DNA from 2 places in the Cryobacterium sp. CG_9.6 genome. Region 2 is predicted to be linked to the other one. Evidence: riboswitches for the same ligand, from Rfam matches in the RefSeq annotation. Region 2 holds a riboswitch; the other holds the start of a gene.
What was found. Region 2 has a riboswitch for thiamine pyrophosphate ahead of thiM (hydroxyethylthiazole kinase). Riboswitches for the same ligand answer to the same signal wherever they lie in the genome.
Positions count from the first base shown of each region.

Region 1: linked by a shared signal. The riboswitch ahead of H4V99_RS10930 (ECF transporter S component) and the one ahead of thiM (hydroxyethylthiazole kinase) in region 2 are both predicted to bind thiamine pyrophosphate.

Region 1 is NZ_JARXUZ010000001.1:2,364,851-2,368,116, reverse strand. It holds gene H4V99_RS10945 (DNA polymerase IV) at 1-1,023, shown strand, start outside; gene H4V99_RS10940 (hypothetical protein) at 1,033-1,305, shown strand; gene H4V99_RS10935 (hypothetical protein) at 1,371-1,553, opposite strand; TPP riboswitch at 1,597-1,704, shown strand; gene H4V99_RS10930 (ECF transporter S component) at 1,753-2,403, shown strand; gene H4V99_RS10925 (ATP-binding cassette domain-containing protein) at 2,407-3,266, shown strand, end outside.
Region 2 is NZ_JARXUZ010000001.1:3,049,371-3,052,636, forward strand. It holds gene thiD (bifunctional hydroxymethylpyrimidine kinase/phosphomethylpyrimidine kinase) at 1-254, opposite strand, end outside; gene thiE (thiamine phosphate synthase) at 251-916, opposite strand; gene thiM (hydroxyethylthiazole kinase) at 913-1,725, opposite strand; TPP riboswitch at 1,717-1,814, opposite strand; gene H4V99_RS14125 (bifunctional GNAT family N-acetyltransferase/ATP-binding protein) at 2,339-3,266, opposite strand, start outside.

The DNA of each region.
Region 1 (3,266 bases), 680 kb from region 2:
AAATGCCCGCAGGCCGTGGTGCTCGAGCCGCACATGGCCGCGTACCAGCACTACTCCGAACGGGTCATGAGCATCTTCGACGACGTGACACCGCTCGTGGAACGCCTCGGCATCGACGAGGCATTTCTGGACGTGGCCGGCGCGCGCCGCCTGCACGGTTCTCCCGCTGTGATTGCGGAGCTGATACGTGCCCGCGTCTTCGCCGAGACCGGCCTGGTCTGTTCGGTGGGCGCGGCATCCACAAAATTTATCGCCAAGCTCGCCTCCGGGCTGGCCAAACCCAACGGTCTGCTCGTTGTGCCGGCTGAGCAGACGCTCAACTTTCTGCATCCGCTTCCGGTGAAATTCATGTGGGGCGTGGGGGCCACAACCGAGGAAGCCCTCGTTCGGCTGGGGCTCCGTACCATCGGCGATATTGCCCGCCTGCCCCTGCCCGCGCTGCAGCGGGCCGTGGGGGAGGCCTCCGGACACAAGCTGCACGAGCTGTCATGGGGGAGGGATGGCCGTGGTGTCACGCTGGTACGCGAGGAGAAGAGCGTGGGACACGAGACTACATTCGAGTACGACATGACGGATGCCGCGGCGCTGCGCAGCGAGCTGCTGCGGCTCTCCGATGCGGTCGCCGTGCGTCTGCGACGAGGGGGCCTGGTGGGGAGGCGCGTGGTGCTGAAACTGCGCTACCCGGACTTCACCACCGTGACGCGCTCCCGCACTCTGGCGGATCCGAGCAACGTAGGTCGCCGCATCTACGAGGAGGTGAGTGCGGCTTTTGAGCTGCTCGCGGCACCGGGAATTCGGGTGCGCCTGATTGGCGTGCGCATGGAACAGCTCTCACCGGAGGACAGCGCGGGCCTGGCCCTGTGGGATCCCGACGAAGACTGGCGCGAGGCCGAGCGCGCTGTCGACACCGTGACGGCGAAGTTCGGCCGTGGAGCCGTTCGCCCCGCCTCGCACATTGCGCCCACCTCACGCACCGCGCCCACTTCTCACACCGCGCCGGGAGCCGAGCCCAACCCGGGGTAGCCTGTTGTCATGACTAGCCTTCCGGAAAAGCTCGCAGAAATGTCCCGTTCAGCCGGCGTGAAGTCCGCCTACGGTGATCCGATTCAGATCGACGGGGTCACGCTGGTGCCCGTGGCGATCGTGAACTACGGTTTCGGCGGCGGAGACTCCGGCGACCAGGGTTCGGGCGGCGGCGGAGGTGGCGCTGCGATACCGATCGGCGCCTACGTGAAGTCGGCGGGCACCGTGCGGTTTGAACCGAACGTCATTTCACTGCTGGCCGTCGGCATCCCCTTCATCTAGGTGACGGGCCGTGTGCTGATCCGCATCATCCGCGCCCTGAAGAAGTAGGTCACCGAGAGCAGAAACTACGGGTTGCGCCGTCGACGCGAGCGGGGCCAGCGCGGCCGCAGCAGACGGCGCAGCCAGAGCGGCCAGTGCCAGGTGTCGTGCACGGGCAAACCCCTGGCAATGCGGCGCCGGCGACGAAGCGACGCCCGCAACAGCACCAGCATGATCGTCGCGGCGACGACCACAACCAGCATGCTCATGTACCCAAACCCATTCCGTGAGTCTAAGCGGGCAGCTAGACTGATGCTGAACACGGGAGTCCGGTTAACCGGGCTGAGAGGAAGCTAGCAGCTTCGACCGTCGAACCTGATCCGGATCATGCCGGCGCAGGGAGACTTCTCGTACCCGTGCCCCATCTGGGTCATCTTCCGATGATCCATCTTCGGAAAGGGCACGACAATGAACACAACCTCTACCCCCCTCGCAACACATCCGACGGCGACCAAGACCCGCACCTATCGCTGGCGCGTCGTGGACATCGTGGTCGCCAGTGTCATCGGCGTCGCGAGCGGCGTCATCTTCTGGGCCTGGGGCCTGGCCTGGACGCCGTTGAGCAGCCTCCTGGCCTTCACGCCGGGTCTCGGCGGTCTGCTGGCCGGCGGCTGGCTCTTCGCCGGAGTGCTCGGCGGACTTATCATTCGTAAGCCCGGCGCGGCCCTCTATACCGAGGTCATTGCCGCCGTCGTATCCATGCTCATCGGCACCCAGTGGGGCTTTGCCACTCTGATCTGGGGTGTGCTGCAGGGCCTCGGCGCCGAGCTGGTCTTCGCCCTGTTCTTCTACGCCAACTATCGGCTGGGAGTCGCCCTCCTCGCCGGCGCCGGCGCCGGGCTGGCTGTTGCGCTCTTGGACACCACCATCAGCTACGCGGCGCTCGACATGGGCTTCAAGACCGTGTACTTCGTGACGGCCATCATCTCGGGCACGGTGTTCGCCGGGCTGCTGTCCTGGCTTGCGGTGCGAGGACTGGCCCGAACGGGTGCGCTCAGCCGGTTTGCCAGCGGACGCGAGGTCACCCGCACCGTGGGCGCGGCGCCGACCGCGCTGTAGGGGATGACCACGATCATCTCCGATACCCGGGTCACCCCCGCCCGCATCACGGCCCGCGGCTGGGGCTGGCGGCACGCCGGCCGTTCCCGACCGGCCGTGTCGGCCCTCGACCTCGATATTGCACCGGGGGAGCGCGTGCTCCTTCTCGGGCCCAGCGGGGCCGGAAAGAGCACTCTGATGCACGCGCTTGCCGGCGTGCTCGGTGATGACGAGGACGGTGACTCCGCAGGCGACCTGCTGGTCGACGGTCGACGCGCTGCGGATGCCCGTGGCCGGGTTGGGTTGGTTCTGCAAGACCCCGATTCCCAGGTGGTTCTGGCACGAATCGGCGATGACGTGGCGTTTGGCTGTGAGAACCTTGCGGTTCCCCGTGCCGAGATCTGGCCGCGAGTGCGGGCCGCCCTGGCGGCCGTGGGGCTGGACCTGCCCCTGGACCACCCCACGTCTGCGCTGAGCGGGGGTCAGAAGCAGCGTTTGGCCCTCGCCGGGGTTCTCGCCATGTCGCCGGGGCTTCTACTGCTCGATGAGCCCACCGCCAACCTCGACCCGGCCGGTGTGGTTGAGGTTCGGGATGCGGTGGTGCGGGGACTCGACCGCTCCGGCGCAACGCTCATTGTCATTGAGCATCGCGTAGCGGTGTGGCAAGACGGGGTGGACCGGGTGATTGTGCTGGACCCCGCCGGTGGGGTGATGGCCGACGGCCCCACCGCGCAGGTGCTGGCCAACGAGGGGGAACGCCTGTCACGGGCCGGTGTCTGGGTACCCAACGTGGCACTGCAATTGCCGGTTCGACGGGCCCGCCCGGCGGAGACGGGAGACCTCCTGCTCCACGCGGAGGAGCTGATGGTGGGCCGGGTGCCGTT
Region 2 (3,266 bases):
CTGACCGCATCGAGTTGCTCTCGCAGAAAAGACACCGGCGGCACGTGCACGGCTCGCACACCCTGCGTGTTTTGGGCCACAAGCGCGGTGACCACGGCCATGCCGTAGCCGCCGTTGGCCGAGATGCTCTTAAGGTCGGCCTGAATGCCGGCACCGCCCGTGGGATCGGTTCCGGCAATGCTCAGCACCCGCGCAATCCGGCCCCCGCCCGGCCCAACTTTGGCCGCGCCCGCCCGCCCCGGCCGGACGCTCACGCGGCACCAGCCCAGGCCTGGGCGAAGGCCCGAGTAGCTTCTTCGGGGTCGGCCGCGGCGCAGATGGCCGACACCACGGCCATTCCCGCCGCTCCGGCGGCTCGCAGCGCCCCGGTATCGGCGAGACCGACACCGCCAATGGCCACACACGGCAACGACGTGGTAGCCGCGAGGCGTGCAAATCCGGCCACACCGAGCGGCTCCGGGTGGTCTTTCTTCGTGAGTGTGGGGCGGATCACGCCCATCCCGAGGTAGTCCACGGTTCCGGGTGCAAGCGCGTGCACCGCGTTCAGATGCGCCGGGTGGTTCGCCGTGAGGCCGAGCAGGGCGAGCGGGCCGATGAGCGTGCGTACGGCATCCGCTGGCAGGTCGGACTGGCCAACATGCACGCCGTCCACCGCCGCGCCAGCTGCCCGGGCCGCGAGGTACACGTCAACCCGGTCGTCAATCACGAGGGCGCACCGCCCGTCCGTGAGACGCGCCGCCGCCAGCAGCAGCGCATACAGTTCCCGCGTGGACGCGGTCTTATCGCGAATCTGCACGATGGACACTCCCCCCGCCACCGCGCTCTCAATCACCCCGAGCACGCCACGCGCACCGCTCAGGCCTGGGTCGGTCACCAAATAGGTGGATAGATCAGCGGATGCGCGCCGCACGCTCACGAGATCACCGCTAACGTGCGCACGTCTTCCGTCGTCACCGCGGCGAGGGCATCGAGGAACGCCACCGAAAAGCTGCCCGGCCCGCTGGCGACGAGCGCGGCCTGCTGCGCCGCAATCGTGTACACCGCGCACGCGGCGACGGTCGTGGCGAGCCGATTGACATGCAGAGACGCAAAGGCCGCCATCACCGCCCCGAGGGCGCAGCCGCCGCCGGTAATGCGGGTGAGGAGGGGCGTGCCGTTGGTGATGCGCACATCCGCTTCGCCATCGGTCACGATGTCGACCGCACCCGATATGGCCACGATCGATCCAAACTCGCGGGCCAGCGACCGCCCGGCTGCCAGCGCCGATTCGCCTCCGTCGGTGGCGTCGACGCCGCGCCCGCCCGCGCCCACTCCGGCGAGCGCCAGAATTTCGGAGGGATTGCCGCGAATAATCGTGGGTCGCAGCGCAACGAGCTCGTGCGCGAGTGCGGTGCGCACCGGCAATGCGCCAATGGCCACCGGGTCGAGCACCCACGGCGTACCCGAAGCGGATGCCGCCCGCGCCGTCGCGAGCATCGCCACGCGCTGCTCGGCGTGCGGCGTGCCCAGGTTCACGAGCAGCCCGCTGGCGAGGGGGGCGAACATCTCGGCTTCCGTGGGCAGGTCAACCATGGCAGCCGACACTCCCAGGGCAAGCAACGCGTTGGCCGTGAAGTTGGTCACCACGGCATTGGTGATGCACTGCACGAGCGGAGTTGTGCGGCGCAGATCGGTGAGGAGCTGTGCCGTGGCACGAGCATGGTCGTTCAACAAGCGAGAGTTCACTCGCGACATCCCTTCGCTAGTTCTGACTAGATCAGGTTCAACGGGTGTGTTCTCAGCCCTCGATCGCGACGGCACCCCGTGTCACACGTCCACCCTAGCGGGGCGGGCTATGCGTGTCCGTCTCCGGCCTTTGTTGTTGTCGCTACTTCAGGAGATCCTCCGAAACACGCACCCGCCGCCCCGGAAACACGCGGCAGGTGACCGGCGCCCGGCCGGATCTCCTGAACTAGCAACCAGGACTGGCCGCGCTGGCCCTCTGCGAGGCCCCCGCCGGGCGTGCTGCACCAGGCCTGTCCGCATCGGTCACGCCCGCCCCCCGTCGTTACTTCAGGAGATCCCCCGAACCACGCGCCCAGCGCCCCGGAAACACGCGGCACACGACTTGCGCCCCGCCGGATCTCCTGAACTAGCAACCACAACCGCCAGACAGACCGCCGCACAGGCTGCCACGGGCCCTTCCCGCACGCGCAGCAGCACGCTGCCCAACCTCGATCACGCCCGCCGCAAGTCGCTACTTCAGGAGATCCCCCGAAACAGGCACCCAGCGCCCGCGGAAACACGCGGCACATCACCCGACCCGAGCCATATCTCCTGAACTAGCAACCACACCCACCTACAGCCGGGCGAGGCGCTCGATATCCTCAAGGAACTCAGCGGCGACCTCGGCCGACACGGTCGTTCGGGTGGACAAGATGGCATCCTCATAGTCCGCTGTGCTCGGTCCTGCCATGGCGGAGGTGTCGGCAGAATCCAGCGACTGCTCGAGTGCGTTCTGTGACGCCCGGTGGGCGGCGTACTCGATGTCGGCCGGGGAGAACCCCTCGCTCTTCTCCACCAGAGTGGCGAGATCGACGACACCGACCACGGCCGACGGAATGTACCCGGCCCAGATGGCTTCGCGAGCGGCCACATCCGGAAGCCCGATCGGAATCACGTAGTCAAAACGTCCGTGGCGGAGGAAGGCCGAGTCGAGGGCGCGAATGAAGTTCGTGGCACAGACGAGCAGCCGGTCGGGCTGATCCCGGAACGCCGGAATGATCTTCAGCAGCTCATTAGTTACGCCCTGCATAGCCGAGGGCGGGTCACCCTGACGCTGGGCAGCGATCTCCTCCACCTCGTCGATGAACACCACGGCATGCTCGAGTTCGGCGATCTTCAGGAACGTTTCGCGCAGCGCGCCGGCCAGACCCTGCGGGTCGGCAGCGAGACGGGACGGGAACACCTCCACGAACGACCACTCCAGCCGCGACGCAATGGCCTTGGCAAACGTGGTCTTGCCGGTTCCGGGAGGGCCAAACAGCACCACGGCCTTGGGCGCCGAGACGCCATACTGCTCGGCCAGGTCGGGGTTGGCCAGCGGCAGCACGAGGCGCCGTTCGAGCAGCTCCTTCTCCCGTTGCATGCCGCCCACCTTGCTCCACAGGTTGCGCGGCAGCACACGACCGCCTAGCTCGGTGAGCAGCTTGAGTTCCTGACGCTGCACGGGAATGTGCCGTTCGAAGTAGCGCAGGTTGTGTTTCATTTCGAAGCCGCGGTTGAGG